2 regions of the Streptomyces sp. NBC_01268 genome follow, and region 1 is predicted to be linked to the other one. Evidence: predicted binding sites of a transcription regulator. Region 1 holds the regulator's gene; the other holds the start of a gene.
What was found. The regulator HrcA, encoded in region 1, represses chaperone genes, less so after heat shock. The targets are predictions, from matches to a motif close to TTNGCACTCNGNNNNNCNGAGTGCNAA.
Positions count from the first base shown of each region.

Region 2: the regulator HrcA is predicted to act here: its motif matches at 4,115-4,141, upstream of groL (chaperonin GroEL).

Region 1 covers NZ_CP108454.1:2,754,971-2,770,485, forward strand. The annotation lists gene OG309_RS12200 (adenosine deaminase) at 1-216, opposite strand, end outside; gene OG309_RS12205 (ribonuclease Z) at 285-1,187, opposite strand; gene OG309_RS12210 (histidine triad nucleotide-binding protein) at 1,202-1,561, opposite strand; gene OG309_RS12215 (16S rRNA (uracil(1498)-N(3))-methyltransferase) at 1,756-2,499, opposite strand; gene OG309_RS12220 (nitronate monooxygenase) at 2,496-3,575, opposite strand; gene dnaJ (molecular chaperone DnaJ) at 3,903-5,039, opposite strand; gene hrcA (heat-inducible transcriptional repressor HrcA) at 5,040-6,059, opposite strand; gene OG309_RS12235 (MBL fold metallo-hydrolase) at 6,216-6,938, shown strand; gene OG309_RS12240 (DUF3097 domain-containing protein) at 7,028-7,840, shown strand; gene hemW (radical SAM family heme chaperone HemW) at 8,115-9,347, opposite strand; gene OG309_RS12250 (AMP-dependent synthetase/ligase) at 9,443-11,320, opposite strand; gene lepA (translation elongation factor 4) at 11,512-13,383, opposite strand; gene rpsT (30S ribosomal protein S20) at 13,568-13,834, shown strand; gene OG309_RS12265 (hypothetical protein) at 14,031-14,402, shown strand; gene holA (DNA polymerase III subunit delta) at 14,701-15,515, opposite strand, start outside.
Region 2 covers NZ_CP108454.1:4,529,372-4,544,886, reverse strand. The annotation lists gene OG309_RS20245 (hypothetical protein) at 1-630, shown strand, start outside; gene OG309_RS20240 (hypothetical protein) at 620-2,269, shown strand; gene groL (chaperonin GroEL) at 2,362-3,984, opposite strand; gene OG309_RS20230 (cold-shock protein) at 4,348-4,557, opposite strand; gene OG309_RS20225 (MoaD/ThiS family protein) at 5,020-5,298, opposite strand; gene thrC (threonine synthase) at 5,314-6,600, opposite strand; SAM riboswitch class I at 6,618-6,762, opposite strand; gene OG309_RS20215 (glucosyl-3-phosphoglycerate synthase) at 6,884-7,825, shown strand; gene OG309_RS20210 (alpha,alpha-trehalose-phosphate synthase (UDP-forming)) at 7,977-9,332, shown strand; gene OG309_RS20205 (DUF4913 domain-containing protein) at 9,323-9,772, opposite strand; gene OG309_RS20200 (trypsin-like peptidase domain-containing protein) at 9,821-13,513, opposite strand; gene OG309_RS20195 (trypco2 family protein) at 13,533-13,826, opposite strand; gene otsB (trehalose-phosphatase) at 13,964-14,812, opposite strand; gene OG309_RS20185 (DUF3263 domain-containing protein) at 14,876-15,115, opposite strand; gene OG309_RS20180 (extracellular solute-binding protein) at 15,175-15,515, opposite strand, start outside.

The DNA.
Region 1 (15,515 bases):
GAGCTCGGTGAAGTCCTCGGCGGTGCGCAGGACGGCCATGAGGCCGTAGTACAGGTCCAGGAAGGACTGCAGGTCGCTGAAGCGGTACGCCTCGCGCAGGGCCTCGGTGTCCGCGTACGGCAGGGTGACGCCGTTGCGCGCGGCGAGCGCGAACGCCAGCTCGGGTTCGAGGGTGCCCTCGATGTGGAGGTGCAGTTCGGCCTTGGGTACGGGCATCGCTGGTGCTTTCCTGGAGTGTCTCGGTGTACGGCCGTCCGTCCGGGGCCTGGCCCGGACGGCGCCGCCTATCGCTTCGGTACGGGGATCCTCATCAGGTCCTGGGCGACGCTCAGCTCGCCCTCGAACCCGGCCGCCCGCGCCTGCCGCTCGAACTCCGAGGGATCGGAGTACCGCTGCGAGAAGTGGGTCAGGACGAGGTGCCGCACACCCGCGTCGCGGGCGACGGCCGCGGCCTGGCCGGCCGTCAGGTGGCCGTGGTCGGTGGCGAGCCGGACGTCCTCGTCGAGGAAGGTCGACTCGATGACGAGCATGTCGGCGCCCTCGGCGAGCGCGTGCACCCCGTCGCACAGCCGGGTGTCCATCACGAAGGCGAACCGCTGGCCGCGCCGGACCTCGCTCACCTCGTCGAGGGTCACGCCGGCCAGCACGCCCTCCCGCTGGATCCGGCCGACGTCGGGGCCCTTGATGCCGTGCGCGGCGAGCCGCTCCGGCAGGATGCGGCGCCCGTCCGGCTCGGTGAGCCGGTAGCCGTAGGACTCCACGGGGTGGGAGAGCAGGCGGGCGTCGAGGGTGTACGAGCCGGTGACGGCGAGCGGCCCGTCGGCGTCGACCGGCGCCTCGGTCAGCCGCACGGTCTCGCGGTAGGCCGTGGCGTACCGCAGCCGCTCGAAGAACCGCTGCCCGCTCGCCGGGTAGTGCGCGGTGACCGGGTGCGGGACCTGGTCGAGGTTGATCCGCTGGATCACCCCGGCCAGGCCGAGCGAGTGGTCGCCGTGGAAGTGCGTGACGCAGATCCGGTTCAGGTCGTGCGCCGCGACCCCGGCCCTGAGCATCTGCCGCTGGGTGCCCTCGCCGGGATCGAAGAGGATGCCCTGGCCGTCCCAGCGCAGCAGGTAGCCGTTGTGGTTGCGGTGCCGGGTCGGCACCTGGCTCGCGGTGCCGAGGACGACCAGTTCGCGTACGGACACGGTGACGTCCGGTCCTATCCGGGGGGCCAGTTGAGGCCGCGGCCGCCGAGGACGTGCGCGTGGGCGTGGAAGACGGTCTGTCCGGCGCCGGCGCCGGTGTTGAACACGATCCGGAAACCGTGACCGTCGATCTTCTCCTCCGCGGCGATCTCACCGGCCTCGCGCAGCACGTCGGCGGCGACCGTCGGCGCGGCGGCGGCGAGGGAGGCGGCGTCCGGGTAGTGCAGGCGCGGGATGACCAGGATGTGCGTGGGCGCCTGCGGGTTGATGTCGCGGAACGCGACGGTCGTCTCCGTCTCGCGCACGATCGTCGCCGGGACCTCCCCTTCCACGATCTTGCAGAACAGGCAGTCGCTCTGCGGCTCTCCGGCCATGGCCCGATCCTCCTCGACTCCGTTGATCAGTGATCAGTACACGCGCATGCTATCGGGACCCCGGCGGGGCGGGTCGGGCGCCGGGAATTGTCACGGGCGCCGACCGCGGGGCCTCCGGGCGGTGCGCCGGGGCCTCCGGGCGGTGCGCCGGGGGCTCCGGGCGGTGCGCCCGGGGGACTTCCGAGTGGTGTGCCCTAGGACCAGCGCCCGGTCCGCCCGAGGACGAGCGCCCCCGCCGCCGTGCCCGCCGTGGAGGTGCGCAGCACGCTGTGGCCGAGGCGGTACGGCTTCGCCCCCGCCGCCTCGAAGAGCGCCAACTCCTCCGGGGACACGCCCCCTTCGGGGCCGACGACGAGCACGATCTCGCCGTGCCCGGGGAGTTCGGCGGTGGCGAGCGCCCCGCTCGGGTGGTCGCGGTCCTCGTGGAGCACGGCCGCGAAGTCGGCGGTGGCGAGGAGGGCGGCGACCTGCTTGCCGGTCATCGCGTCGGCGACCTCGGGGAAGCGGGTGCGGCGGGACTGCTTGCCGGCCTCGCGGGCCGTCGCCCGCCACTTGGCGAGCGCCTTCAGGCCGCGCTCGCCCTTCCACTGGGTGATGCAGCGGGACGCCGCCCACGGCACGATCGCGTCCACGCCGGTCTCCGTCATGGTCTCGACGGCCAGTTCGCCGCGGTCGCCCTTGGGCAGGGCCTGGACGACGGTGATGCGGGGCGCGGGCGCCGGGTCCTCGTGGACGGCCGTGACCTCGACGGTCAGCTGGTCCTTGCCCTCGGCGGCGGCGACCACGCACGCGGCCCAGGCGCCGTTCCCGTCGGTCAGCACCAGCTCCTCGCCCGCGCGCAGCCGCTTCACGGACACCGCGTGGCGGCCCTCGGGCCCGTCGAGGAGGAAGCCGCCCACCGGGGGCACGGTGTCGACGACGAAGACGGGTGCGGTCACGATGCGCTCCTGGAGCTTTCTCGGGCGGTGTGGAGTTCTTCCGCGAGGACCTCGACGAGCCGCCCGGCCGGGAGGTCGCGGGCCAGGCGGTGGCCCTGCCCGGCCCACAGGGCCATGCCCTGCGGGTCGCCGGCGGTCGCGGCGGCCTTCCGCAGCGGGGCGGTGAGGTGGTGGACCTCGGGGTAGGCGGCGGGGGCGTACGGCCCGTGTTCGCGCATGAACCGGTTGACCAGGCCGCGGGCCGGGCGGCCCGAGAAGGCCCGGGTGAGCTCGGTGCGGGTGAACAGCGGGTCGGTCAGGGCCCGCTTGTGCAGCGGGTCCGCGCCGGACTCGGGGCAGACCAGGAACGCGGTGCCGAGCTGGGCAGCGTCGGCGCCGGCGGCGAGGACGGCGGCGATCTGGCGGCCGCGCATGATGCCGCCGGTGGCGACGATCGGCAGCCGGACGCTCTCGCGCACCTCGGTGAGCAGCGCGAGCAGCCCGCCGCCGCTGCCGGCGGACGGCCCGTCGGCCGGGTCGTCCCGGTGGGTGCCCTGGTGTCCGCCCGCCTCGGTGCCCTGGACGCACAGGGCGGCGGCCCCGGCGCGCTCGGCGGTGCGGGCCTCCTCGACGGAGGTGACGGTGACGATCGTGAACGTGCCGACCCGGGCGAAGGCGTCGAGCGCGTCGCGGTCGGGGCAGCCGAAGGTGAAGGAGACGACCGGCACCGGGTCGTCGAGGAGGATCGCCAGCTTGGAGTCGTACCCGTCGTCGCGGCCCTGGTCCGGGTCCCCGAGCTCCGTCTCGTACCAGCCGGCCTCCCCGGCGAGCTGGTGCCGGTAGACCTCGACGGCGGCGGGGTCGGCGGGCTGACCGCTCTGCGGCATGAAGAGGTTGACCCCGAAGGGCTGTCCGGTGAGTCCGCGGACCCGCTTGATCTCCTGGTAGAGCCCGCCCGCGGTCTTGTACCCGCCGGCCAGGAACCCGAGGGCCCCCGCCTCGCACACGGCACCGACGAGCTCGGGAGAGGATGCGCCACCCGCCATGGGGGCCTGCACGATCGGATGCCGAGAGAGATCGTTCAGTGCGGTGGACATGCAGGCATCGTGCCATGCCGGGACGGCCCGGCCGAATCGGTACGGGAGGGGTTACGGGAGGCGTACGCGAAGGGGCGGCCCCGCACAAAGCGGAACCGCCCCCAGGCATATGCCGTACGGAACTCAGCGCCCGTCGAACGCGTCCTTCAACCGCGGGAACAGCCCCTGCTGCCCCGGCTGACCGTGCTGACCCGGGGGACGACCCCCGGACCCCCAGCCGAGCGCCTACCGCCCGTCGAACGCGTCCTTCAACCGCGAGAACAGCCCCTGCTGCCCCGGCTGACCGTGCTGACCCGGGGGACGACCCCCGGACCCCCAGCCGAGCGCCTACCGCCCGTTGAACGCGTCCTTCAACCGCGAGAACAGCCCCTGCTGCCCCGGCTGGAACTGCCCCGTCGGGCGCTCCTCGCCGCGCAGCTTGGCCAGCTCGCGGAGCAGGCGCTCCTGCTCCGGGTCCAGCTTGGACGGGGTCTGCACCTCGACGTGGACGATCAGGTCGCCCCGGCCGTTGCCGCGCAGGTGCGTGACGCCGCGGCCGTGCAGCGGGATCGACTGGCCGGACTGGGTGCCCGGGCGGATGTCGACGTCCTCCAGACCGTCCAGGGTCTGCAACTGCACCTTCGTGCCGAGGGAGGCCGCCGTCATCGGGAGGGTGACCGTGCAGTGCAGGTCGTCCCCCCGCCGCTGGAAGACGTCGTGCGGGGTCTCGTGGATCTCGACGTACAGGTCGCCGGCGGGGCCGCCGCCGGGGCCGACCTCGCCCTCGCCGGCCAGCTGGATCCGGGTGCCGTTGTCGACACCGGCCGGGATCTTGACCGTGAGCGTGCGGCGGGAACGGACCCGGCCGTCGCCCGCGCACTCGGGGCACGGGGTCGGGACGACGGTGCCGAAGCCCTGGCACTGCGGGCAGGGGCGGGAGGTCATGACCTGGCCCAGGAAGGACCGCGTGACCTGGGAGACCTCACCGCGACCGCGGCACATGTCACAGGTCTGCGCGGAGGTGCCGGGCGCGGCGCCCTCGCCGGAGCAGGTGGTGCACACGACGGCCGTGTCGACCTGGATGTCCTTCGTGGTGCCGAAGGCCGCCTCGTCGAGGGTGATCTCCAGGCGGATCATCGCGTCCTGGCCGCGCCGGGTGCGCGAGCGCGGTCCGCGCTGGGACGCCGTACCGAAGAAGGCGTCCATGATGTCCGAGAAGTTCCCGAAGCCACCCGCGCCGAAGCCGCCGGCGCCACCGCCGCCGGAGGCGGAGAGCGGGTCGCCGCCGAGGTCGTAGACCTGCTTCTTCTGCGGGTCCGACAACACCTCGTAAGCGGCGTTGATCTCCTTGAACCGCTCCTGGGTCTTCGGGTCCGGGTTCACGTCCGGGTGAAGCTCGCGGGCGAGTCGACGGAAGGCCTTCTTGATCTCGTCTGCCGACGCGTCGCGGCGTACGCCGAGTACGGCGTAGTAGTCCGTGGCCACTTACGACTCCGCCAGGATCTGTCCGACGTAACGTGCCACTGCGCGTACCGCTCCCATCGTTCCGGGGTAATCCATGCGGGTCGGTCCGACCACGCCGAGTTTGGCGACTGCCTCGCCGCCGGAACCGTAGCCGACCGAGACGACCGACGTGGACGTCAGCCCCTCGTGGGCGATCTCGTGCCCGATGCGTACGGTCATGCCCGACTCCTTGGCCTCGCCGAGCAGCTTGAGGAGCACGACCTGCTCCTCGAGGGCTTCCAGGACGGGCCTGATCGTCAGGGGGAAGTCGTGTCCGAAGCGGGTCAGATTGGCGGTGCCGCCGATCATGAGCCGCTCCTCCTGCTCCTCCACGAGCGTTTCGAGGAGGGTCGCGAGCACCGTCGTGACGGTGCCGCGGTCCTCGATCTCCTCGAAGGACTCGGGAAGGTCCTGCACCAGCTGCGGCACGTCCGCGAACCGGCGGCCGACGACCCGGCTGTTGAGCCGGGCCCGCAGGTCGGCCAGGGTGGTCTCGCCGAAGGGCGCCGGACAGTCGATGACCCGCTGCTCGACCCGGCCGGTGTCGGTGATGAGCACCAGCATGAGCCGGGCGGGGGCCAGCGACAGCAGTTCCACGTGCCGGACCGTCGAACGGGTCAGCGAGGGGTACTGCACGACCGCGACCTGCCGGGTGAGCTGCGCGAGCAGCCGTACCGTGCGGCCGACGACGTCGTCGAGGTCGACGGCTCCGTCGAGGAAGTTGTGGATCGCCCGCCGCTCGGGGGTCGACAGCGGCTTGACGCCGGCCAGCCGGTCCACGAACAGGCGGTAGCCCTTGTCGGTGGGGATGCGCCCGGCGCTGGTGTGAGGCTGGGCGATGAAGCCCTCCTCCTCCAGCACCGCCATGTCGTTGCGCACGGTGGCGGGCGACACGCCCAGCTTGTGGCGCTCGGTCAGCGCCTTGGAGCCGACGGGCTCCTCCGTCCCGACGTAGTCCTGGACGATGGCGCGCAGCACCTCGAGTCTGCGTTCGCTGAGCACCGCGCACACCTCCAGCTGTCGATCCGGTTCCGGTTCTTCCCTTTTTGGCACTCGCCCTGCCCGAGTGCCAGGAATTCCCCGGCCAGTGTACGGCGGCGGACATCGCTCCTGGCAAGGAGGCGGGGTCGGCGGGGTCGTAGCGGTTAGCGTCGCCGCATGGACGTGAAATGGGAAGAGTACGGCTGGGAGCGCCTCGCGGAGGGTGTCGGCAGGCGCCGGCTGCCGGGCTGGGACGCCACGGTGGGCCTGGTCATCGGGCGGGACGCGGTGCTGCTGTACGACACGGGGGCGACCCTCGCGCAGGGCGCCGAGCTGCGCACCCAGGTGGAGGCGCTGACGGGCCGCCGCCGGGTGACGCATATCGCACTCAGCCATCCGCACTTCGACCACGTCATGGGCACGGCGGTCTTCTCCGGGGCCGAGGTCTTCGGGGCGGTCGGCATGGACACGCTGCTGCCGCGCGAGCGGGAGGAGCTGTGCACGGACGCGGTACGGCAGGGGGTGGACGCCCGGGTCGCGGCGGAGGCGGCCGAGGTCCTGGTCGCGCCCCGCCACACGGTCTCGGGCGAGTGGACCCTGGACCTGGGCGGCCGCCAGGTGCTCCTCGCGAACATCGGCCCCGGCCACAGCGGCCACGACCTCGCCCTGTTCGTGCCGGGCGCGCCGGAGGTCGTCTTCTGCGGCGACCTGGTCGAGGAGTCCGGCGAACCGCAGGCGGGTCCCGACGCCATCCCCGGGCGCTGGCCGGCGGCGCTGGACCGGCTGCTGTCCCTGGGCGGCGCGGAGGCGGTGTACGTACCGGGCCACGGGGCGGTGGTGGACGCCGCGTTCGTGCGCCGCCAGCGCGAGGAGCTGGCGCGGCGCTTCGGGGTGGTGTAGCGGCGTCGAACGCCCGCCCGCGGGACGGGACCTGACGCTCCCTCGCCCGCTCACGGCGGACGGGGCCCGCCCAGGGCAGAATCGGGCCCATGCGCAGTTACAACCCGGATCTGACTCCCCCTTGGAAGCGCTCGGCGCCCGTCCCCGAGGTCCCGGCGGACCGCGATCTCGTCGTGGAGGAGGTCGCGACCGGCTTCTGCGGGGCCGTGATCCGCTGCGAGGCGGACACGGTGACGCTGGAGGACCGCTTCGGCAAGCACCGGGTCTTCCCGATGGAGCCGCGCGGCTTCCTCCTGGAGGGCCGGGTCGTCACCCTGGTCCGTCCCTCCCGCCCCGCCCCGACCCGCCCCGCCCGGACCGCCTCCGGATCGATCGCCGTCCCGGGCGCCCGGGCGCGCGTCGCCCGGGCCGGCCGGATCTACGTGGAGGGCCGCCACGACGCCGAGCTGGTCGAACGCGTCTGGGGCGACGACCTGCGCATCGAGGGCGTCGTCGTCGAGTACCTGGAGGGCATCGACGACCTCCCGGCGATCGTCGCCGAGTTCGCCCCGGCCCCCGACGCCCGCCTCGGCATCCTCGTCGACCATCTGGTGCCGGGCTCCAAGGAGTCCCGCATCGCCGCCCAGGTCTCGTCCCCGGACGTCCTGATCGTCGGGCACCCGTACATCGACGTCTGGGAAGCCGTGAAGCCCGCCTCGGTGGGCATCCCGGCCTGGCCCTCGGTCCCCCGCGGCCAGGACTGGAAGACCGGCGTCTGCCGCGCCCTGCGCTGGCCGGAGAACACGGGCGCGGCCTGGCAGCACATCCTGTCGAAGGTCACGTCGTACAAGGACCTGGAGCCGGAGCTCCTGGGCGCGGTGGAGCACCTCATCGACCACGTGACGGCACCTGAGGGCGACTGACGGCACCCGAGGGCGACCGGGGGCATCTGAGGGAGGCCGGGGGGGCTCGGGGATGTCGAGGGCGCCGGGCGGACACCCGGGCCCCCGCCGGGCCGGACACCCGGCCCCGGCCCGCCCCCGGCGCGCCCCGGTCCACCCCCGGCCAGCCCCGGCGCGCCCCGGTCCACCCCCGGCCAGCCCCGGCGCGCCCCGGTCCACCCCCGGCCAGCCCCGGCGCGCCTCCTCTGCCCAGGTAGCCCAGGTAGCCCTGCTCTCCCTGCTCTCCCCGGTCGCCTCAGTCCACCAGGTCCCGCACCACCGCGTCGGCCAGCAGGCGGCCGCGCAGGGTCAGGACGGCCTGCCCCTGGGCGTACGGCTCGGGGGCGAGGAGACCGTCCTCCAGGGCCTTGCGGGACGCGGCCAGGCCCGCGGGCTTCAGGAGGGCCAGCTCGACGCCCTCGCGCAGCCGGAGCTCCAGCAGGACCCGCTCCACCCGCCGGTCCTCCTCCGACAGCACCTCGCGCCCGGCGCCGGGCGACGTGCCGGAGCCCAGGGCCGCCGCGTACGCGCCCGGGTGCTTGACGTTCCACCAGCGCACCCCGCCCACGTGGCTGTGGGCGCCGGGCCCGGCGCCCCACCAGTCGGCGCCGCGCCAGTACAGCTCGTTGTGGAGGCACCGTCCGGCCTCCGAGGTGGCCCAGTTGGACACCTCGTACCACTCGAAGCCCGCCCCGGAGAGCACCTCGTCCGCCATCAGGTACCGGTCGGCGTGGACGTCGTCGTCGGTCATCGGTATCTCGCCGCGGCGGATGCGCCGGGCCAGCTGGGTGCCTTCCTCCACGATGAGCGCGTAGGCGCTGACGTGGTCGGGTCCGGCGCCGATCACCGCGTCGAGGGAGGCCCGCCAGTCGTCGTCGGACTCGCCGGGGGTGCCGTAGATGAGGTCGAGGTTGACGTGGTCGAAGCCGGCCGCCCGCGCCTCGGCGACGCACGCCTCGGGGCGTCCGGGGGTGTGGGTGCGGTCGAGGATCTTCAGCACGTGCTGTCGGGCGCTCTGCATGCCGAAGGAGATCCGGTTGAAGCCGCCCTCGCGCAGCGTCGCCAGATACGCGGGGTCGACGGACTCCGGATTCGCCTCGGTCGTCACCTCGGCGTCGTCGGCGAGCCCGAACTCCTCCCGGATCGCCGCGAGCATCGCGACCAGGTCGCCCGCGTCGAGCAGCGTGGGCGTGCCGCCGCCGACGAAGACGGTCCGGACGGGACGCGGGTCGTCGCCGAGGACCTTGCGGGCCAGGCGTATCTCCTGGGCGACCTGGCCCGCGTAGTTCTCTCGGGAGGCGAGCACGCCGCCGGCACCGCGCAGCTCGCTCGCGGTGTACGTGTTGAAGTCGCAGTAGCCGCAGCGGGTCGCGCAGTACGGGACGTGCAGATAGAACCCGAGCGGCCGCTCGCCGGCCCCTTCCAGGGCGTGGGCGGGCAGCGCCCCGTCCTCGGGCATGGGCTCACCATCGGGCAGTACGGAAGGCATGCAGCCATTGTCCCGTACCGCCCGAGGTGACCGTCGAACCTGTGGATAACCGGGGAAACCCCAGCTCAGGACCGCTCGGGCCGGCCGAGGCCCGGTCAGGCCTCGCGGGCGCCCTCGTACATGTCGTCGATCAGGTGCTGGTAGGTCCGCTCCACGACCGGCCGCTTCATCTTCAGGCTGGGCGTGAGCTCGCCGTGCTCGACGTCGAGGTCGCGCGGCAGCAGGCGGAACTTCTTGATCGTCTGCCAGCGCTGCAGGCCCTCGTTGAGGCGGGCGACGTAGCCCTCGATGAGCTTCTGGGTCTGCGGGGCGGCGACGACCTCCGCGTAGGACTTGCCGCCGAGCTCGTGCTCGGCCGCCCAGCCGAGGATGGCGGGCTCGTCGAGAGCGATGAGGGCGCTGCAGTAGTTCCGGTCGGCGCCGAGCACCACGATGTTGGAGACGAACGGGCAGACGGCCTTGAACTGGCCCTCGACCTCGGTCGGGGCGATGTACTTGCCGCCGGAGGTCTTGAACAGGTCCTTCTTGCGGTCGGTGATCCGCAGGTAGCCGTCGGCGGACAGCTCGCCGATGTCGCCGGTGTGGAACCAGCCGTCCGCCTCCAGGACCTCCGCCGTCTTCTCCGGCAGGCCGTGGTAGCCCTCCATGACGCCGGGGCTGCGCAGCAGGATCTCGCCGTCGTCGGCGATGCGGACCTCGGTGCCGGGCAGCGGCTTGCCGACGGTGCCCGTGCGGTAGGCCTCGCCCGGGTTGACGAAGGAGGCGGCGGAGGACTCCGTCAGGCCGTAGCCCTCCAGGATGTGGATGCCGGCGCCGGAGAAGAAGTAGCCGATCTCGGGGGCCAGCGCGACCGAGCCGGAGACGGCGGCGCGCAGCCGCCCGCCGAAGGCCTCGCGGAGCTTCTTGTAGACCAGCGCGTCGGCGACCTTGTGCTTGGCGGCGAGGCCGAAGGGCGCGGAGGCGGTGCCGGTGCGGCGGAAGTTGTCCTGGGTGACCTTGGCGTACTCGCGGGCGATCCCGGCCGCCCACTGGAAGATCTTGTACTTGGCGCCGCCGCCCTCGCGGGCCTTGGCGGCGACTCCGTTGTAGACCTTCTCGAAGATGCGCGGGACGGCCGCCATGTAGGTGGGCTGCACGACCGGCAGGTTCACGATGATCTTGTCGATGCGGCCGTCGACGGCGGTGACGTGGCCGACCTCGATCTGGCCCGAGGTGAGCACCTTGCCGAAGACGTGGGCGAGCGGCAGCCACAGGTACTGCACGTCGTCCTGGGTGACCAGGCCGGTGGCGGCGATGGCCTTGGCCATGTAGGACCAGTTGTCGTGCGGGAGGCGGACGCCCTTGGGGCGGCCGGTGGTGCCCGAGGTGTAGATGAGGGTGGCCAGCTGATCGGCGGTGATCGCCCCGACCCGCTCCTTGACGGCCTCCGGATGCTTCTCCAGGTACGCCTTGCCGCGGGCCTCCAGGTCGGCGAGGGTCAGCACCCACTCGTCGTCGGTGTCGGCGCCCTCGGGGTCGATGACGACCACGTGGTGGAGGTGGGGCAGCTCGGCGCGCCGCTCGACGGCCTTGGCGAGCTGGTCGGCGTTCTCCGCGATGAGGACGCGCGAGTCGGAGTCGGAGAGGATGAACGCCGACTCCTCGGCGTTGGTCTGGGGGTAGATCGTGGTCACGGCGGCGCCCGCGCACATCACGCCGAGGTCGGCGAGGATCCACTCGACCCGGGTCGACGAGGCGAGCGCGATCCGCTCCTCCGGCTGGACGCCGAGGTCGATGAGGCCGGCGGCGATCCCGTAGACCCGCTCGGCGGCCTGCCCCCAACTGAGCGACTTCCACTCGTCGGGGCCCTGCCCGGAGGCGGCGGGGACCGGATAGCGGTAGGCCTCCGCATCCGGGGTCCGCTCGACGCGCTCAAGGAAAAGGGTCGCCACGGACGGCGGCCGGTTCTCGATCAGGGTCTGTGTGTCGCTCACGACGTCCTCCGGGCGGCGGCGGTGCGGTCAGGCGGTGCGTAACTAACTGGCGAGTAACCTTCGAGCGGCTTCAGAGTAGAGCGCCGGAGACTGGCGCGTAAGGGCTTGCTTATAACGAACGGGTCTGAGCGCCTACGGCACCCAGACCCGTTCGTTGCATACGGCAGCTACCGTGCGGCCGTCGGCAGGAGCTACTTCTTGCCCTTGCCGCCCGCCGCGTCGTCGCTCGACAGGACGGCGATGAAGGCCTCCTGCGGGACCTCCACGGAGCCGACCATCTTCATGCGCTTCTTGCCTTCCTTCTGCTTCTCCAGCAGCTTCCGCTTACGGGAGATGTCACCGCCGTAGCACTTGGCGAGGACGTCCTTGCGGATGGCGCGGATGGTCTCGCGGGCGATGACCCGGGAGCCGATCGCGGCCTGGATCGGCACCTCGAAGGCCTGCCGCGGGATCAGCTCGCGCAGCTTGGCGACCAGCCGGACACCGTAGGCGTAGGCGGCGTCCTTGTGGGTGACGGCGGAGAACGCGTCCACCTTGTCGCCGTGCAGCAGGATGTCGACCTTGACCAGGCTGGACGCCTGCTCGCCGGTGGGCTCGTAGTCCAGCGACGCGTAACCGCGCGTCTTGGACTTCAGCTGGTCGAAGAAGTCGAAGACGATCTCGGCCAGGGGCAGGGTGTAGCGGATCTCGACCCGGTCCTCGGAGAGGTAGTCCATGCCGATCAGCGTGCCGCGGCGGGTCTGGCACAGCTCCATGATCGCGCCGATGAACTCGCTGGGGGCCAGGATCGTGGCGCGTACGACGGGCTCGTACACGTCGCTGATCTTGCCCTCGGGGAACTCGCTCGGGTTGGTGACCGTGTGCTCGCTGCCGTCCTCCATGACCACGCGGTAGACCACGTTGGGGGCGGTGGCGATCAGGTCGAGACCGAACTCGCGCTCCAGGCGCTCGCGGATCACGTCGAGGTGGAGCAGGCCGAGGAAGCCGACGCGGAAGCCGAAGCCGAGCGCGGCGGAGGTCTCCGGCTCGTAGACCAGCGCGGCGTCGTTCAGCTGCAGCTTGTCGAGGGCCTCGCGGAGGTCCGGGTACTCCGAGCCGTCCAGCGGGTAGAGACCCGAGAACACCATCGGCTTGGGGTCCTTGTAGCCGCCGAGGGCCTCGGTCGCGCCCTTGTTCAGGGAGGTGATCGTGTCACCCACCTTGGACTGGCGGACGTCCTTCACACCGGTGATCAGGTAGCCGACCTCGCCGACGCCGAGGCCGTCGGAGGCCGTCATCTCCGGCGACGAGACACCGATCTCCAGCAGCTCGTGGGTGGCGCCGGTCGACATCATCTTGATGCGCTCGCGCTTGTTGAGCTGCCCGTCGACGACACGGACGTACGTCACGACGCCCCGGTACGAGTCGTACACGGAGTCGAAGATCATCGCGCGGGCGGGCGCGTCGGCGACACCGACGGGGGCCGGCACGTCCCGGACCACGCGGTCGAGCAGCGCCTCGACGCCCATGCCGGTCTTCGCGGAGACCTTGAGGACGTCCTCCGGCTGGCAGCCGATGAGGTTGGCCAGCTCCTCGGAGAACTTCTCCGGCTGGGCGGCCGGCAGGTCGATCTTGTTCAGGACCGGGACGATGGTGAGGTCGTTCTCCATCGCCAGGTACAGGTTGGCGAGAGTCTGAGCCTCGATGCCCTGCGCCGCGTCCACCAGCAGGATCGTGCCCTCACAGGCGGCGAGCGACCGGGAGACCTCGTACGTGAAGTCGACGTGCCCGGGGGTGTCGATCATGTTCAGGATGTGGGTACGGCCCTCACCCTGCCCGTCCGTGGGCGCCCAGGGAAGGCGGACCGCCTGGGACTTGATCGTGATGCCGCGCTCGCGCTCGATGTCCATCCGGTCGAGGTACTGGGCGCGCATCTGCCGCTGGTCGACCACACCGGTCAGCTGGAGCATCCGGTCGGCGAGCGTGGACTTGCCGTGGTCGATGTGCGCGATGATGCAGAAATTGCGGATCAGAGCCGGGTCGGTTCGGCTCGGCTCGGGCACGTTGGTAGGAGTCGCGGGCACGCAGGGTTCTCGTCTCGGGCGATGTTCAGAACGGATACGTAGGCTCCATGGTCCCATGACTGCGGTCCGGCGCTCGGTTTGGGCGGGGTGGAGCGCGGCTGATAAAGTGGACAGCTGTGTCTCGTGTGCCCTCTCAGCCGCGTGGCACATCCTGAAGAAACATCGAACCTGTAAAGGCTCTTTCGTGGCGAACATCAAGTCCCAGATCAAGCGGAACAAGACCAACGAGAAGGCGCGCCTGCGCAACAAGGCCGTCAAGTCGTCGCTCAAGACCGCGATCCGCAAGGCCCGCGAGGCTGTCGCCGCCGGCGACCTCGAGAAGGCCACCGTTGCCGCTCGTGCCGCCTCGCGTCAGCTCGACAAGGCTGTCTCGAAGGGTGTCATCCACAAGAACGCCGCCGCCAACAAGAAGTCGGCGCTGGCCACCAAGGTGGGCTCCCTCCAGGGCTGAGCTCTGATGTGAACGGCCGCACGGGAACCCAGCGGGCCCTCTAACCGCTCCCGCCCGGCCATCCCGGCCACGTACGCGAGACGCGTTCGCCACGCGTGTACGGGCCACCAAGCTGTACGCGAAGGCCCCGCCGCCCTCCTTCCCCAGGAGGCGGCGGGGCCTTCGTCGTATCCGGCGCCGCGCGTAGGCTCGCCGCATGACCGACTTCATGCCGCTCCTCGTGATCGCCGCAGCGCTCGCCGGGGTGCTGGGACTGCTGGCCCGGCTGGCCGTCGTGGTGCGCCGCCGGGGCTCGGCGGGCGCGGGGATCGCGGCGGCGCTGGCCGCGCACGACGAGGCGTTCCGGGTCACGGCGCACGAGTCGTACGTGGAGATCCAGGCCCGGACCGAGCGCAAGGCTCCGCTCCTGTCGCCCGACGGCCTCTGGACGCGGCGCACACCACTCCCGCCCCGCCGCCGCCCGAGCCTCCTCGCCCGCGCGGTACGCAGAACGGGACTCGGCACGGGCCTTGCGGGACGCGCTGCCCGCGGGGCCGGGCGCGGGGGCCGGAAGCCACGGGGCGCCTGACGGGCAGGTCGGCACGGACCCGCCGGGAGGGGCCGCGCCCGTCCCCGGTACGGGACGGCGGGGTACGGAGACGGCGGGGTGCGGAGTCGGCGGGGGTGGGGGCGCGCGGGAGGCGACGGAACGGGTGGCACCGGTCGCACTGACGCCGGGGCCGGCTCTCCCCGCCATCAGGGTGACCGGTGCCGGGACGGGCTCTCCCCCGCCATCAGGGTGACCGGCACCGACGACCCCCGCCCTCAGGGCGACCGGCGGCGTGACGATCTCCGCGCTGGTCGGTGGGGCCGCCGGCGCCCCGGTGTCAGGCGCGGCGCATGCGGGCGGCGCGGGCGATGGTCACCACGGCCTTCTCCAGCGCGTACTCCGGATCGTCGCCGCCGCCCTTGACGCCCGCGTCCGCCTCCGCGACCGCCCGCAGTGCCACGGAGACCCCGTCGGGGGTCCAGCCGCGCATCTGCTGCCGCACGCGGTCGATCTTCCACGGTGGCATCCCCAGCTCGCGCGCGAGGTCCGCCGGGCGTCCGCCGCGGGCAGAGGAGAGCTTGCCGATGGCCCGGACGCCTTGGGCCAGGGCGCTGGTGATCAGAACGGGCGCGACCCCGGTCGACAGGGACCAGCGCAGGGCCTCCAGGGCCTCCGCCGCCCGGCCCTCGACGGCGCGGTCCGCGACCGTGAAGGAGGAGGCTTCGGCGCGGCCCGTGTAGTAGCGGCCGACGACCGCCTCGTCGATCGTGCCGTCGACGTCCGCCGTCAGCTGCGCGACCGCCGCGGCCAGCTCGCGCAGGTCGCTGCCGATCGCGTCGACCAGCACCTGGCAGGCTTCGGGCGTGGCCGAGCGCCCGAGCGCCCGGAACTCCTGCCGCACGAAGGTCAGCCGCTCCGCCGGCTTGGTGGTCTTCGGGCAGGCCACCTCGCGGGCGCCGGCCTTGCGGGCCGCGTCGAGCAGCCCCTTGCCCTTCGCGCCGCCGGGGTGCAGCACCACGAGGGTGATCTCCTCGACCGGAGCGTCGAGATACGCCTTGATCTCCTTGATCGTCTCCGCCGGGAGGTCCTGTGCGTTCCGCATGATCAGGACCTTGCGCTCGGCGAAGAGCGAGGGGCTGGTCAGCTCCGCGA
Region 2 (15,515 bases), 1.8 Mb from region 1:
GCGGAGATCGCGGTGCCGCAGCAACTCGCGTACTCCAGCGCCACCATGACCCTGGACGAGTACGGCTGGGTGAAGGCCCGCGGACGGCTCGGCACCGGCACCCGCTACTGCGACACCAAGCCCGACTGGGTCGCCCTCCAGGTCTCCCTGGACAACGGCCGCACCTTCCGCACCCTGAAGTCCGGCTATGTCGACACCGGTTGCTGGTACGACTTCGGCACCTGGGGCTACGTCAACGCGGTCTACCGGATCTACCACCCGGAGAGCGACCGCTTCGTCGCCAGGAACAGCACGAACGTGCGCCTGTCCCGCATCCCCACCCGGATCGTCAACGTCACCTACAGCCCCACGCGGCCGCGGGTCAACGGAAAGATGACCGTCAAGGGTGTCGTGCAGCAGAAGGTGAACGGCGTCTGGAAGGCCATGCCCGGCGCGCGGGTGACGCTGTACGTCAAGCCCAAGGGCGAGCGGACCTGGTACTGGGCCGCGAAGAACATCGCCACCGGCTCCACCGGCGCCTTCAGCGTCACCACCGTCACCTACGGCGACGGCACCTGGGGTCTGGCCACGCAGACCAAGGCCGGCTACTTCTACAGCGAGTCGAAGGACTTCTATGTCGATGCGCGCTGACCTCCGGCGGCTCTCCGCCGTCACCCTCGTCACGGTCCTCGCCCTGAGCGCCGGGGCGGCACCCGCCCTCGCCGAGGACCCCGCCCCGGCCCCCGCCACCATGGGCATCGGCCGGGCCCAGACCGTCGACACCCTGCGCGGCACCTTCCGGGTGACCGCGTGGACCGACGCGCCACAGGCCACCGTCACCGCGGTGTCCGCCCGGATCCGCCGGGGCGACGCCGTCCTCGCCGACCTGCCCTCGCTCGCCCCGAGCCCGTCGGACCGGAACGTGTTCTCCCTGCCGCCGGAGTCCACGCTCAAGCTCACCGAGGACGGCGGCACCCTCCCGGCGCTCGGCAGGTACGCGATCGACGTGACGGCCACCGACTCGCTCGGCAACACCGTCACGCGCACGGACGCGGGCACCCTCGACTTCACCCTGCGTCCGCTCCTGACCCGCTTCGACGCCGGCGCCGCCACCTGGGCCGACCGGAACGGGCACCCGACGGGCGCGCTGGCCGGCATCCAGCCGGGGTCCGGCGACCAGGTCCCGCTGCCCGGGCGCTCCGTGACCGTCGAGCGCTGGGCGGACGACACGCCGCTCGGGTCCGCCGTGACCGACGCCGACGGCACCTTCGCCGCCGGGCCGGTCGCGGTGGGGACGCGCTGGGACGCGTACCGGGCGGTGTTCAGCGAGAACAGCGACGAGGTGCACGGCACTGCCGGGATCTACGACAGCGTCGACATCCGGACCAGGAAGATGACGGTCGCCGCCGCCGCCGACCGGACCCGCGCGCTGAACGGTGAGACCGTCACGATCACCGGCCGGGTCACCGATCCCGTGGACGGCACGCCCGTCGCCGACGAGCCGCTGGAGGCGTACCTGGGCAACGGGGTCCGCAAGCCGCTGCGTTCCGACGCCGACGGCCGGTTCACCGTGCGGCTCGTCGCCGCGCCGGGCCCGGACAGCACCGGGTGGGGCGTCCAGGGCACGGGCATGTTCCAGAACGGGCTGTACGCCTCGGGTCCGCTCGCCATGCCGCTGGACACCCGGACGACCCTGATGGGGTACCGGCTCGGCGGCGACGGACGGCTCGCCGTGTACGGCCAGTTCCGCTCCCCGTACGAGCACTGGGCGGGCTACACGACCCAGCAGACGGTGCTCCTGGAGCAGTCCCCGGACGGGCTGACCGGTTGGAAGAAGGTCGCCTCGACGCAGCTCTCCACCGATGTGCGGCGGGCGTTCGGCTTCGGCCTGGCGTCCAGGGGCGGCTGGTTCCGGCTGCGGACGCTCACCTCGGACTCCTACGCGGAGTCCGTCAGCCGCACCTTCCACGTGACCCGGACCTCCACCCGCGTCCTGTCGGTGGACGCGACGCCGGAGCCGATCCGCAAGGGCGGCGTGGTCACGGTGCGCGGCACGGTGCAGCACGACCAGGGCGGCTGGAAGCCGCTGGCCAACCAGCCGGTGCAGCTGCGGTTCGCCGCGTGGGGTTCGAAGACGTGGAAGACCGTCGCCTGGGGGCACACCAACGCCGCGGGCCAGACGGCCCTGAAGGCACGGACCACGGTGGACGGCACGTACACCCTCGTCCACGTCGGTGACGCGTCGCACTTCGACTCGGCCGGCAAGGGCGACTACGTCGACGTCCGCTGACCTCCTGCGCTCCGCACACGACTGAAGGGCGGCACCCCCACGGGGTGCCGCCCTTCGGCGTTCAGCGATGAACCGCCGATCCTCTACGAGGATCAGAAGTCCATGTCACCGCCCGGCATGCCGCCGCCGGCCGGCGCGGACGCCTTCTCCGGCTTGTCGGCGATGACGGCCTCGGTGGTGAGGAACAGGGCCGCGATGGACGCCGCGTTCTGCAGCGCGGAGCGGGTGACCTTCGCCGGGTCGATGATGCCCTCGGCGATCATGTCGACGTACTCACCGGTCGCGGCGTTCAGGCCGTGGCCGACGGGGAGGTTGCGCACCTTCTCCACGACGACGCCACCCTCGAGACCACCGTTGACGGCGATCTGCTTGAGCGGGGCCTCCAGGGCCAGCTTGACGGCGTTGGCACCGGTGGCCTCGTCGCCGTCCAGCTCCAGCTTCTCGAAGACCGCGGAGGCCTGCAGCAGGGCGACGCCGCCACCGGCGACGATGCCCTCCTCGACGGCCGCCTTCGCGTTGCGAACGGCGTCCTCGATGCGGTGCTTGCGCTCCTTGAGCTCGACCTCGGTCGCGGCACCGGCCTTGATGACGGCCACGCCGCCGGCCAGCTTCGCGAGGCGCTCCTGGAGCTTCTCGCGGTCGTAGTCCGAGTCGCTGTTCTCGATCTCGGCGCGGATCTGGTTCACGCGACCGGCGACCTGCTCGCTGTCACCGGCACCGTCGACGATGGTGGTCTCGTCCTTGGTGATGACGACCTTGCGGGCGCGGCCCAGCAGGTCGAGGCCCGCGTTCTCCAGCTTGAGGCCGACCTCCTCGGAGATGACCGTGCCGCCGGTGAGGATGGCGATGTCGTTCAGCATGGCCTTGCGGCGGTCGCCGAAGCCCGGGGCCTTGACGGCGACGGACTTGAAGGTGCCGCGGATCTTGTTGACGACCAGCGTCGACAGCGCCTCGCCCTCGACGTCCTCGGCGATGATCAGCAGCGGCTTGCCCGACTGCATGACCTTCTCCAGGAGCGGGAGCAGGTCCTTCACGGAGGAGATCTTGGAGTTGACGATCAGGATGTACGGGTCATCCAGGGCCGCCTCCATGCGCTCCATGTCGGTCGCGAAGTACGCCGAGATGTAGCCCTTGTCGAAGCGCATGCCCTCGGTGAGCTCGAGCTCGAGCCCGAAGGTCTGCGACTCCTCGACGGTGATGACGCCTTCCTTGCCGACCTTGTCCATCGCCTCGGCGATGAGCTCGCCGATCTGGGTGTCGGCGGCGGAGATGGAGGCCGTGGAAGCGATCTGCTCCTTGGTCTCGACATCCTTCGCCTGCTCGAGCAGGGCGCCGGAGACGGCCTCGACGGCCTTCTCGATGCCGCGCTTGAGGGCCATCGGGTTGGCACCGGCGGCCACGTTGCGCAGGCCCTCGCGAACGAGCGCCTGGGCGAGGACGGTGGCGGTGGTCGTACCGTCGCCGGCGACGTCGTCCGTCTTCTTGGCGACTTCCTTGACCAGCTCGGCGCCGATCTTCTCGTACGGGTCCTCGAGCTCGATCTCCTTGGCGATGGAGACACCATCGTTGGTGATCGTGGGGGCGCCCCACTTCTTCTCGAGGACGACGTTGCGGCCCTTCGGGCCGAGGGTGACCTTGACGGCGTCAGCGAGCTGGTTCATGCCGCGCTCGAGACCGCGCCGGGCCTCCTCGTCGAACGCGATGATCTTGGCCATGTGAAGTGGTCCTCCCGGACATGGGGTGGATAACGCTCCTGGACCGCGCCGACGCCCGCGACGGACGGCCTGCGAGCCCTGTGGTTCCTTGCCCCACCTGGCCGCGGGCCTCGTCTGCCCGATCCTCGATTAAGCACTCTCACCTTCAGAGTGCTAACGCCAATGATTAGCACTCGCCCCATGCGAGTGCAAGCGACTACCGAGGATCGGTCACCCCTGGGAGCACGAGCCGGGCGCACGCGCCGGGCGCACATGTCCGCCCCGCGGGGCGCCCCGCCCGGCGCCGGACATGACGAGGGGCCCGCATCCGGTCTGGATGCGGGCCCCTCGACGGAAGTGCGTCGGTGGCCGATCGCGCCGCGCTCAGGCAGAGGCGGCGAGCTTGACCATGTCCGCCTGCGGACCCTTCTGGCCCTGCGAGATCTCGAACTCGACCCGCTGCCCTTCTTCAAGGGTGCGGTAGCCGTCCATCTGGATCGCGCTGTAGTGGACGAAAACATCCGCACCACCGTCGACCGCGATGAAGCCGTAGCCCTTCTCCGCGTTGAACCACTTGACGGTGCCCTGAGCCATGCCTAACTCCCCTATTACTGGCCCTTGCGCGGGGCCGCACTTCGCGGACCCGGGTCAGACCCTGCGCCGGAACGCGTCGACCGCGGCTGAATGTATCTGCCCAACTGCCCTCTGCAACAGGTCAATCGGACGAGAATTCTGGGCAGGCCTGAAAGGCGAATTGGGGAGATTCCCTTGAATTCCGGGTCAAGTCGGGCCGGGCAAAGCGCGCAGAAGGTACACAAGGCACGGGCACTTTGGCTGCTTCTTGTCGCGCACGGGCGCATTCTCATATGCGCCTGGCATGAGCAGCGGAGGGGACTTCCCCAACTCTACCGCGCTCAACCATGCAGAATTGCCCCCTCCGCTTCTTCTCGCGGAAGGGGCAATTCAGATAAGACGGATACCGCGGGTAAGCGCGGAAGGGGCGGAGGAGGCCCGAGGGGCCCGAGCGGACCCCGGGGGCCCACCGGGCCCCGCGGCTCAGCAGCCGCCGGCGACCGCCGGGATGATGGAGACGCCCGCGCCGTCCGGCGTCGCGGTCTCCAGGCCCTGCTCGAAGCGCACGTCGTCGTCGTTGACGTACACGTTGACGAAGCGGCGCAGCTTGCCCTGGTCGTCCAGGACACGGGCGGCGATGCCCGCGTGGTTCTTCTCCAGGTCGGCGATGACCTCGGCGAGGGTCGTGCCCTCCGCCTTCACCTCGGACTGACCACCGGTGTAGGTGCGGAGGATGGTGGGGATGCGGACGTTGACGGCCATGGGGTCACGTACCTTTCAGTGGGCCAGGCCCGCGTCGCGGAACGCGTCCAGGCTCGGGCGGATGGTGGCGGTCGCCTGAGAGCTGTCGGCAACGGCGTCGAGGGTCTTGAGGCCGTCGCCGGTGTTGAGGACCACCGTCGTCAGCGTCGGGTCGATCAGACCCGCCTCGACCAGCTTCCTGGTGACGCCGACGGTCACGCCGCCCGCGGTCTCGGCGAAGATGCCCTCGGTGCGGGCGAGCAGCTTGATCGCGTCCACGACCTGCTCGTCGTTCACGTCCTCCACGGCGCCGCCGGTGCGGCGGGCGATGTCGAGCACGTACGGCCCGTCGGCCGGGTTGCCGATGGCGAGGGACTTGGCGATGGTGTTCGGCTTCTGGGGCTTCACCACGTCGTGGCCGGCCTTGAAGGCGACGGAGACCGGGGAGCAGCCCTCGGCCTGGGCGCCGAAGATCCGGTACGGCTTGTCCTCGACCAGGCCCAGCTTGATGAGCTCCTGCAGACCCTTGTCGATCTTGGTGAGCTGCGAGCCGGAGGCGATCGGGATGACCAGCTGGTCGGGGATGACCCAGCCGAGCTGCTCGCAGATCTCGTACGCGAGCGTCTTGGAGCCCTCGCCGTAGTACGGGCGCAGGTTGACGTTGACGAAGCCCCAGCCCTCGCCGAGCGGGTCGCCGATGAGCTCCGAGCAGAAGCGGTTGACGTCGTCGTAGTTGCCCTCGATGGCGACGAGGTCACCGCCGTAGACACCGGCCATGACGACCTTGCCCTGTTCCAGGTCGTGCGGGATGAACACGCAGGAGCGGAAGCCGGCCCGGGCGGCGGCCGCGCCGACGGCGCCGGCCAGGTTGCCGGTGGAGGAGCAGGACAGGGTGGTGAAGCCGAAGGCGCGGGCGGCCTCGATGGCCTGGGCGACGACCCGGTCCTTGAAGGAGTGGGTCGGGTTGCCGGAGTCGTCCTTGACGAACAGCTTGCCGGGCTCGACGCCGATCTCGCGGGCCAGGTTGTCGGCCTTGACGAGCGGGGTCCAGCCGGGGTTCAGGTTCGGCTTCTCGGCGACGTCGGCCGGGACGGGCAGCAGCGGGGCGTAGCGCCAGATGTTGGCGGGGCCGGCCTCGATGCGCTTGCGCAGCTCCTCCGGGTCACCGGAGGGCAGGTCGTACGCGACTTCGAGCGGGCCGAAACAGAGCTCGCAGGCGAAGATCGGGCCGAGCGGGAAGGATTCGCCGCATTCGCGACAAGAGAGTCCGGAAGCGGGACCGAGGTCGACGGTGGTTCCGGGTGCGACGGTCTGTGCAGCCATGGAGGCGAGGCCCTTTCTCCTCATCTTTCCCATGACGAATTTTTCGCCATGAGACGGATTTGGCACCTTCCCTAGTCGGGGACCTCGCTGGAGGACGAGTAACCGACTGGAGGGTTGCCGGGGCTTCAACGGGCCGTTTCCCTCTGCCCCTCTGGATGAGCGGTATTCGATTGTGAGACGCGGTCGGCACCCCGACATGCATCGGGGATCCGCGTTGTTCAAGACTGTAACCGAAGGCTACGAAGGTGGAGACGGTCGTCCGATCCGCGAGATGGAGATCACGTTGCTGGAAGAGGTGGAGCGCTGGCTGGCCCGGCGGTCCTGGTCCGTTGCCGACCGCCCGCTGGAGCGCGTCCTCGCCGCCAAGCGGGGGACGCGGGTCAGCGTGGTGCTGCCCGCGCTGAACGAGGAGGCGACGGTCGGCACGATCGTCTCCGTGATCCGCCGCGAGCTGATGACCGAGGCGGTCCCGCTGGTGGACGAGCTCGTGGTGATCGACTCGGGCTCCACGGACCGTACGGCGGAGGTCGCGGCGGCGGCCGGCGCGCGGGTGGTGGCGCGCGACGCGATCCTGCCCCGGATACCGGCGGTGCCCGGCAAGGGCGAGGTCCTGTGGCGGTCACTCATGGTGACGAACGGGGACGTGGTCTGCTTCGTGGACGCGGACCTCAGGGACTTCTCCGCGGACTTCGTCACCGGCATCGTGGGCCCCCTGCTCACCGATCCGGACGTCGACTTCGTGAAGGCGATGTACGACCGCCCGCTCGGCGACACCCCTGGTCAGGGCGGTCGGGTGACGGAACTGGTGGCGCGCCCGCTGCTCAATCTGCACTGGCCGCAGCTGGCCGGCTTCGTCCAGCCGCTGGGCGGCGAGTACGCGGCCCGCCGCTCGCTGCTCGAACGGCTGCCGTTCCCGGTCGGTTACGGAGTGGAGCTGGGCCTGCTCGTCGACGCCCTGCACACGGTGGGCCTGGACGCCCTCGCGCAGGTGGACGTGGGGGTGCGCAAGCACCGGCACCAGGACGGGCGGGCGCTGGGCCGGATGGCGGCCGCGATCTACCGGACGGCGCAGCTGCGCCTGTCCCGCGGGCATCTGGTGCGCCCGCGGCTGACCCAGTTCGAGCGGGGCGAGAAGGGCTTCGAGCCCCACACGTACCCGGTGGACACGGAGGAACGCCCGCCGATGGCGGAGATCGCGGAGTACGCGCACCGCCGCGTGGCGTGACACCGGGACCGGCGGCGACCGGGACCGGCCGTGGCCGCTCGGCGCGCCGGGCCCGGCGCCCGCGGGACCGGGCCGCACACCCTCCGTGGCCGAACCCGCCCGTCTGGTATCCGTACGTTTGAGCGTTTACCGGACGGGCTAGGTTCGCCGTATGGCTACCGTCCTCGTGGCATCGAACCGCGGCCCGGTCTCGTACACCGTGCGTGACGACGGCTCCCTGGACACCCGGCGGGGCGGCGGCGGGCTCGTCTCGGGCCTGAGCGCCGTCTCCTCGGAGGGCGGCCTCTGGGTGTGCGCCGCGCTCGGCGACGGCGATCGCGAGGCCGTCCGCCGCGGGGTCGCCGAACCGGGCGTACGCATGCTGGACATCGACCCGGAGGTGTACGCCGACGCGTACAACGGCATCGCGAACTCGGTGCTCTGGTTCCTCCACCACCACCTGTACGACATCCCGCGCGAGCCCGTCTTCGACGCGGACTTCCGCCGCCGCTGGGGCTCCTACCGCGCCTACAACCGCGCCTTCGCCGAGGCCCTCGCCGAGGCGGCGGACCCCGGCGCGGCGGTCCTCGTGCAGGACTACCACCTGGCGCTCGTCCCCGGCATGCTCCGCGCGCTCCGCCCGGACCTGCGGATCGGGCACTTCACGCACACCCCGTGGGCGGCGCCCGGCTACCTGGAGATGCTGCCCGACGACATCCACCGCGAGCTGGTCGAGGGCATGCTCGGCGCGGACGAGCGCGGCTTCCACACCCGCGCCTGGGCCTCCGCCTTCCTCGCCGACCCGCTCGTCGACGCCACCACCCGCGTCGCCGCGTACCCCCTGGGCGTCGACGGCGACGAGCTGCGTGCCCTCGCCCACCGCCCCGCGGTCGACGCGCGCCTCGCCGACCTGCGCGCCGAGACCGGCGGCCGGAAGACCATCGTCCGCGTCGACCGCACGGAACTCTCCAAGAACATCCCGCGCGGCCTGCTCGCCTACCGCGAGCTCCTCGCCACCCGCCCCGAGTGGCGCGGCCGGGTCGTCCACCTGGCCTCCGCGTACCCCTCCCGGCAGGACCTGGAGGTCTACCGCGCGTACACGGCCTCGGTCACCGAGCTCGCCGAGGCGGTCAACGAGGAGTTCGGCACCCCCGACTGGCAGCCCGTCCTGCTCTCCGTCCAGGACGACTTCACCCGCTCCCTCGCCGCCTACCGGCTGGCGGACGTCGCCCTGGTCAACCCCGTCCGCGACGGCATGAACCTGGTCGCCAAGGAGATCCCCGTCGTCTCCGACGAGGGCTGCGCCCTGGTCCTGTCCCGCGAGGCGGGCGCGTACGAGGAGCTGGGCGAGGACGCCCTCACGGTGAACCCCTACGACGTGACGCAGACCGCCGTGGCCCTCCACGAGGCCCTGTCGATGCCGGCCCCCGAACGCGCCGAACGCACGAAGCGCCTCGCCACCGCGGCGACGGCGCTGCCGCCCCGGGAGTGGTTCCTGGCGCAGCTGGACGCGGTGCGTCAGGCCTGACGGGTGCCGGCGTCGGCCTGGGCTGCCTGCTCCGCGTCGGCAGCCGCCAGCGAGAAGGCAGGCAGGTCCAGCACGCCCGGCGGGACCGGGCTGTGCGGGAGCGGGCCGTACGCCTCCTGGTGGCCCTGAGGACCGGTGCAGTGCACGAACGGCCCCCGGTACGCGTCCATCAGCACCGCGAGGTGCGGATCGGCGTGGTGCAGCCACCAGTTGGACATCCCCATGGACACGTCCAGCCTCAGGTACTCGAAGGACCGCCACATCCCTGCGAAGCGGACGATCGCCTCGGGATGCCGCCACCACTCGGCGCACCAGGCGAAACGCTGCCCGTCCACCGGGCGCCGCAGAATCTCCGTCAGATACTCGCTCACGAAGGCTTCGAGGGATTCGAAGACGAGCCCCGAGTCCCCCTCCTCCGGCGTCTGCGCTGGTGCGGTCATCTCTCCCGTACTCCTCTCGTCAGGTCGGCCCCGGCGGTCCCGGCCCGATCAGGCGTCGTGCAGGCCATAGCGATGGCGCACGGCAGCCGCCTCCGAGCGTCGCCCGGTGCCCTCCAGCAGCCGGATCCAGGTCCCCGCCGCGTCGGTCAGGTCCTCGTCCCATGCGCGCACCCGGTCGGGGCGCAGGCGCGTGTACACCTCGGCCGCCTCCCGGATCAGGGGCAGCGCCGCCAGCCGGTCCCGGACGCCACCGGTCCGCTCGGCCAGCGAGGCAGTCCGCCACAGGTGGTCGGCGAGCCGCCGCCGGCCCTCGGGCCCCTCCGCCGCGAGCGGGCGCACCATCCCGACGATCCGGTACCGCTCGGCGAGCGCCGCCGCACCGTGCCCCGTCTCCTCCTTGAGGAGCGCGGCGTGGTCGAGGCAGGTGATGTGGTCGAGCAGGGGGACCTCGCCCCCGCTCGACAGCCGCCGCTCGTACAGCGCGATGCCCTCCGCCGACGCTTCCGCCGCCTCGGCGAGCCGGCCGCTCGCCCACAGGTACCAGGAGCGCAGGTAGCAGGAGAAGGCGCGGCCCGTCTCGTACGGGTCGGGGTCGGGATGGAGCTCGGCGAGGAAGCGGCGGATCGCGCCGGCCTCCTCGACCGCGGCGAGCGGCTCCTCCGTACGTTGCAGCGTGTCGTGCTGGTACCGGGCCAGCCGTTCGAGGTCCTTGGCGTGCTGCAGCCCGTACGCGAGGGCGTGGTCCCTGTACAGCTCCCGGCCGAGGCCGACCGCGACGGTCAGCGCCTCGATCGCCTCGGCCTCCCGCGACAGCTCCCACAGGAAGGCGGCCCGGTTGGCGTGCAGCAGGCGCAGGTTGTCATCGTGCCAGGGCAGGCGCCGGAACAGGCGCCTGTCGATGGCGAGGGCCTCGTCGAGGCTGACCAGCGCCTCCGCGGCCGGCTGGGAGGCGGCGAGGTTGACCAGGGCGTGGGCCAGGCTGTCGTCGTGCGAGTCGGGGTTGCCGACGGCGAGGCGGCGCAGCAGGACCACCGCCTCCTCCGAGGCGTCGAGGCTGCGGGCCTCGTCGAGACCTGCCTGCCAGTAGTGCCAGGAGACGTCCTTCAACGTGCGGGCGAGGCCTTCCAGGTGCGCGTCCGGGTTCTCCCGCGTGAGCCGGCGCTGGACGGCGAGCGCGGCCTCCGCCGTCCTGGTCCCCTCCTCGATCGCACCCGTCTCCGTCTGACAGGAGGCGAGCAGTCGGAGCGACACCACCCATCCGGCCTCGTAGACGGGGTCCTCGTCCGCGAGGGCCTGCCGGACCCTCACCGCCTCCTCGGCCACCCGCAGGGCGTCGGACCTGCGGGCCATGTCCGCGTACACCCGGGCGAGCGCGGTCAGCGCCCTGCCCAGCGCCGGACGCGCCGCGTCCGGTTCGGCGCGGACGACGCTGCGGCACAGCTCCACGGCCTCCTCGGCGAGCGGCAGACCGTCAGATGCCCGGTCGGCCCACCGACGCAGGTTCGCGAGCTGCATCATCCCCTCGGCGAGCCTGCGTTCGTACGCCGTGCGCGGGGTACGGGGCAGGGCGCGGCGGAGCGCGACCGACTCCTCGCTCGCCGCGAGGGCCTGGCGCCAGTCGCCGAGCGTGCTCGTCGCCTCGGCCGACTGCTCCAGCGCCCAGGCGAGCGCCGCCGGGTCCCCGCCCTCCTCGCGGTACCGCTCGACGAGCCGGCCGGTGAGCCGGCCGGCGAAGTGGGCGAGGGCGTCGGAGGACGGCGGCAGCGCGACCGCGCAGGACCGCAGCACCTCCGTGCCCAGGTCGGGGCCGTCGACGAGGCCGCCGAGCCGTTCGAGGGTCGCGTCGCGCCATCCCGTGCGGCCGCCGTTGGCGTGGGCGACCACCGAGCGGGTCAGCACGGTCATGGCCTGGATCTGCTGGGCGGGGGTGGCCCGCGCGGTGAGCGCGGGCAGCAGCGCGGGCACCTCGGTGACCAGGAGCGAGGCCTGGAACTCGGCCACCCGGTCGGGCTGGAGGCTGCCCCAGTAGGCCTCGTGGGCGGCCGGGTAGAGCCGACGGAGCGCCTCGGCGTACTCCCAGGCATGCGCCCTGGCCGCCTCCCCGCCGAGGCCCGGGACCCGGGCGAGCACGGCGATCGCCTCGTCCTCGTCGGCCGCCCCGCACAGCGTGGCCGCGGCGACGATCCGCCGGACCAGCGGCATCGGCAGGGGCGGGCCGGAACCGGCGAAGGCCCGCGCCCAGTAGCGCTCCTCGTGCCGCAGCAGGGTGGCCTCGACGGCCTCGCCGGGGACCGCGTCCAGCGGCTCGGGACCGGCCTGGAGCAGCGCGACGAGCGCCTCCATCTGCACGTTGAGCGCGGTGGCGTAGCGGCTGCCGGCCAGGTCGGCGGGCGGGGCGACGCGGTCGGCGACGGCGGTCCAGTCGTACCCCTCGGGCCCGGTCGTGTGGCCGAGCAGCTCCGCGAGTCCCCGGACGGCGGCCCGGAAGGCGTCCCGCCGGTCCTCCGAGGTCACGTCGAGGGGGCCGAGCTCGGAGCTGAGCGCCGAGGCGAGGATCTCGTGGGTGGCCGCGGACACGTCGTACGGGTCGAGCTGCCAGCCGCCGGAGGACCGGGCGACGAGCAGCAGGCGCACGGTGCGGCCCGCGGCGGCCGCGGGGCGCAGCCGCTCGACGAGCCGGCGGATCCAGCGGGGGCGGGACTCGGCGTAGTCGACGACGAGGAGCAGGTCGCGGGCGCAGACGGCGAGCCCGTCGAGGGCCGCCGCGGTGGCGCCGGACGGGCCGCCGCCCTGCCAGGTCTCGTCGCCGAGGTCGGCGCGGAGCAGCCCGCCCACCCAGCCCGGGGTCAGGGCCACGGCCTCGACGAGCTCGCGGGCGAGCCGGCTCTTGCCCTGGCCGCCGGGCCCGGTCAGCACGCGTACGGACAGGCCGCCGCGTCCGGCGTCCAGGCACCAGTCGGAGAGCTGGCGCCACTCCTCGCGGCGGCCGCGGAACGGGGTGGCCTCGACGTCGGCGCGCAGCAGCATCGCCGGGGAGCGCAGGTCCCGTTCGGGGACGGCGGGTTCGAGGAGGGCGGCCAGGTCGGCGGGTTCGGTGACGGGCTGCCGGCCGCCGACGGACGCCCCGCGCAGCGCGGCCCGGAAGGCGTCGTCGGAGAGGAGTTCGCTGCTGCGGGTCACGGTGAGCCGGCTCCCGGCGGCGGCGCGCCGGTCGCGGCGGACCACGCCGAGGAGGAGGTCGCCGCTGAAGACGGGGGCGCCGGACATGCCGGCCCAGGCGCTGTCCTCGTCCTCCGGGTGGGGGGCGGGCAGCGGATCACCGCTCAGGACCTCCCAGCGGCGCGCCGCGGCGCCGGAGCCGGGGCTGATCCGGCCGGCCAGGTGCTCGCCCGCCCGCTCGCGGCCGCCGGGGAGGAGCTGGAAGCGCGGGAAGCCGTAGGCCTCCACGGGGTGCCCGGGCCGTGAGGTGGCGAGGTCACCCCAGCGCTGCGGCCCGGTCGTGGGGGCGTCGGCGAGCGCGGGGACGTGGAGGAGGGCGGCGTCGACGGCCTCGTCGTACCGCAGCCAGCGGACGGTGGCCGGGTGCCGGTCCACGGTGGCGGTGCGCCGCCGTCCGTCGCGGGTACGGAGCAGGTGCGCGGCGGTGAGGACGAGACCGGGCGCGACGAGGAAGCCCGTGCCGGCGCCGCGGCGCCCCTCCGGGTCCCGCAGCCGGATCCGTACGACCCGTTCCAGCCTCACCCCGTCCCCCTGTCGGGCGCTAGTCGAAGTCGCCGATCTCCAGGTCACCCCCGGTCCGGCCGCGCGGGTGGAGGGTGATCTGCAGGCGGTGCGTGGTGGCGTCGGCGTGCTCGCGCTTGCCGTCGGCACCGAGGACCCCGAACCGCAGCGAGCCGCCGCCCCCGGTGGTCCGGGTCAGCTGGACGGACAGTTCGACGGTGACCTCGCCGACCCGGAACCGTACGTCCGAACCGTCGGCGGCGCGCTGTGCGGCCGCCAGCTGTTCTCTCAACAGCCCTACGGCATCGGCCAGATCGAGCCATTCGTCAGCCAAGGCAACCCCCGCCCCGTCACGTCACCGCCGTCACGTCCGAGGGTGCCACGGGGCCGCCCACCCGAACCACCCGGCGACGAAGACGTCCGAAAGCAATCAGACGTGGCCGAAAGCGAGTTCACGGCACCCGGGGGCCGCTAGGCGTTCCGGATCGCCTCCGCCAGCCCGGCGAGGAGTCCCACGACCGCCGCGGGGCCCGGGACCGTGAGGTCCGCGCGTTCGGCGAGGTCGGGGACGGACTCCGAGGCCGAGGCGGAGCAGACGAGGAGGCCGGGCGTGCCGTCGGAGCGGAGTTTCTCGACGGCCGCGTACGCCGGGAGGTCGCCCAGGTCGTCGCCCGCGTACAGGACGGACTCGGCGCCCAGCTCGTGGACGTAGTCGGCGAGGGCGACGCCCTTGTCCATGCCCGGGGGGCGGAGCTCCAGAACCATGCGGCCGGGTTCGAGGACCAGGCCGTGGTGGGTGGCCAGGTCGCCCAGGGGACCCTTCAGGGCCTCGAAGGCGCCCTGCGGGTCGGCGGCGCGCCGGGTGTGGACGGCGACCGCGCGGCCCTTCTCCTCGATCCAGGTGCCGGGCCAGGCGCCGATCCGGTCGAGGAAGCCGGGGAGCTCGGCGCGGACCGAGGCGACGCCGGGGTGCGGGGCGGCGGCGTGGACGGTGCCGGTGACGGCGTCCCAGCGTTCGGCGCCGTAGTGGCCCAGGACCACGAGGTGCTCCAGGCCGGGGACGCCGGCGAAGCCCCCGTACCGTACGGCCACTCCGGCGGGGCGGCCGGTGACCACGGCGACGGCGGCCACCCTCGGGGCGAGCGCGGCCAGGGCGGGGACGGCGCCCGGGTGGGCGCGCGCCCGCTCGGGGTCGGGGACGATCTCGGCGAGCGTCCCGTCGAAGTCGAGGGCGACGACGGCCTTCTCGGGGCGCGCGAGGAGCGCGGCGAGACCGTCGCGGCCGGCGGTTGTGGTCGGGTGCGGAAGGCTGCTGACCATGCTCACGACCCTACCCAGGGACGCGGCCCGCGTCAGCGGGGCGGGACGAGCCGGGCGGACGGGTCAGCGGCGGGATTCCCGCTCCGCGCGGACCCGGCGCAGGCGGTTCACGGTGACCGGGTCGTGGGCGAGGGCCCGCGGATCGTCGAGGAGGGCGTTGAGCAGCTGGTAGTAGCGGGTCGCGGAGAGGCCGAGCCGCTCGCGCACGGCCCGCTCCTTGGCGCCGGGGCCCGGCCAGGAACGCCGTTCCATGGCCAGGACGGCCTGCTCCCGCTCGCCCAGCTCGCCGGGTTCGGTGGTCATGCGGACCAACCTATGCCGTCGGCGTCCGGTCGCTCCTGCCGAGCTGTCCCGCGGTGCCGCTACTCCGCGTTCTCCGCCGCCGTCGCCTCGCGGGCGATCCGGCCCAGGACCTCGGCCGGCTTGGCGTCGGGGGCGACGGCCTTGCCTATGTTCTCCTTGACGGCGCCGCTGACCCGGGCCCAGGAGGTCTTGCCGACCGGGGGCAGCTGGGAGTCGGGGAGGGCCTGGAGGAACTCGCGGAGGTCGGCGTGGGCCGGGTCGGACTCCATGCTGGCGGAGGCCGTGATGGTGGCGGGCAGGAGGCCGTTGTCGCCCGCGAACTTCAGGACGTTCTCGTCGTTGAAGGCGAAGTCGAGGAAGGCGCCGATCTCCTTGCGGTGCCCGTTCTGCTTGAAGCCCA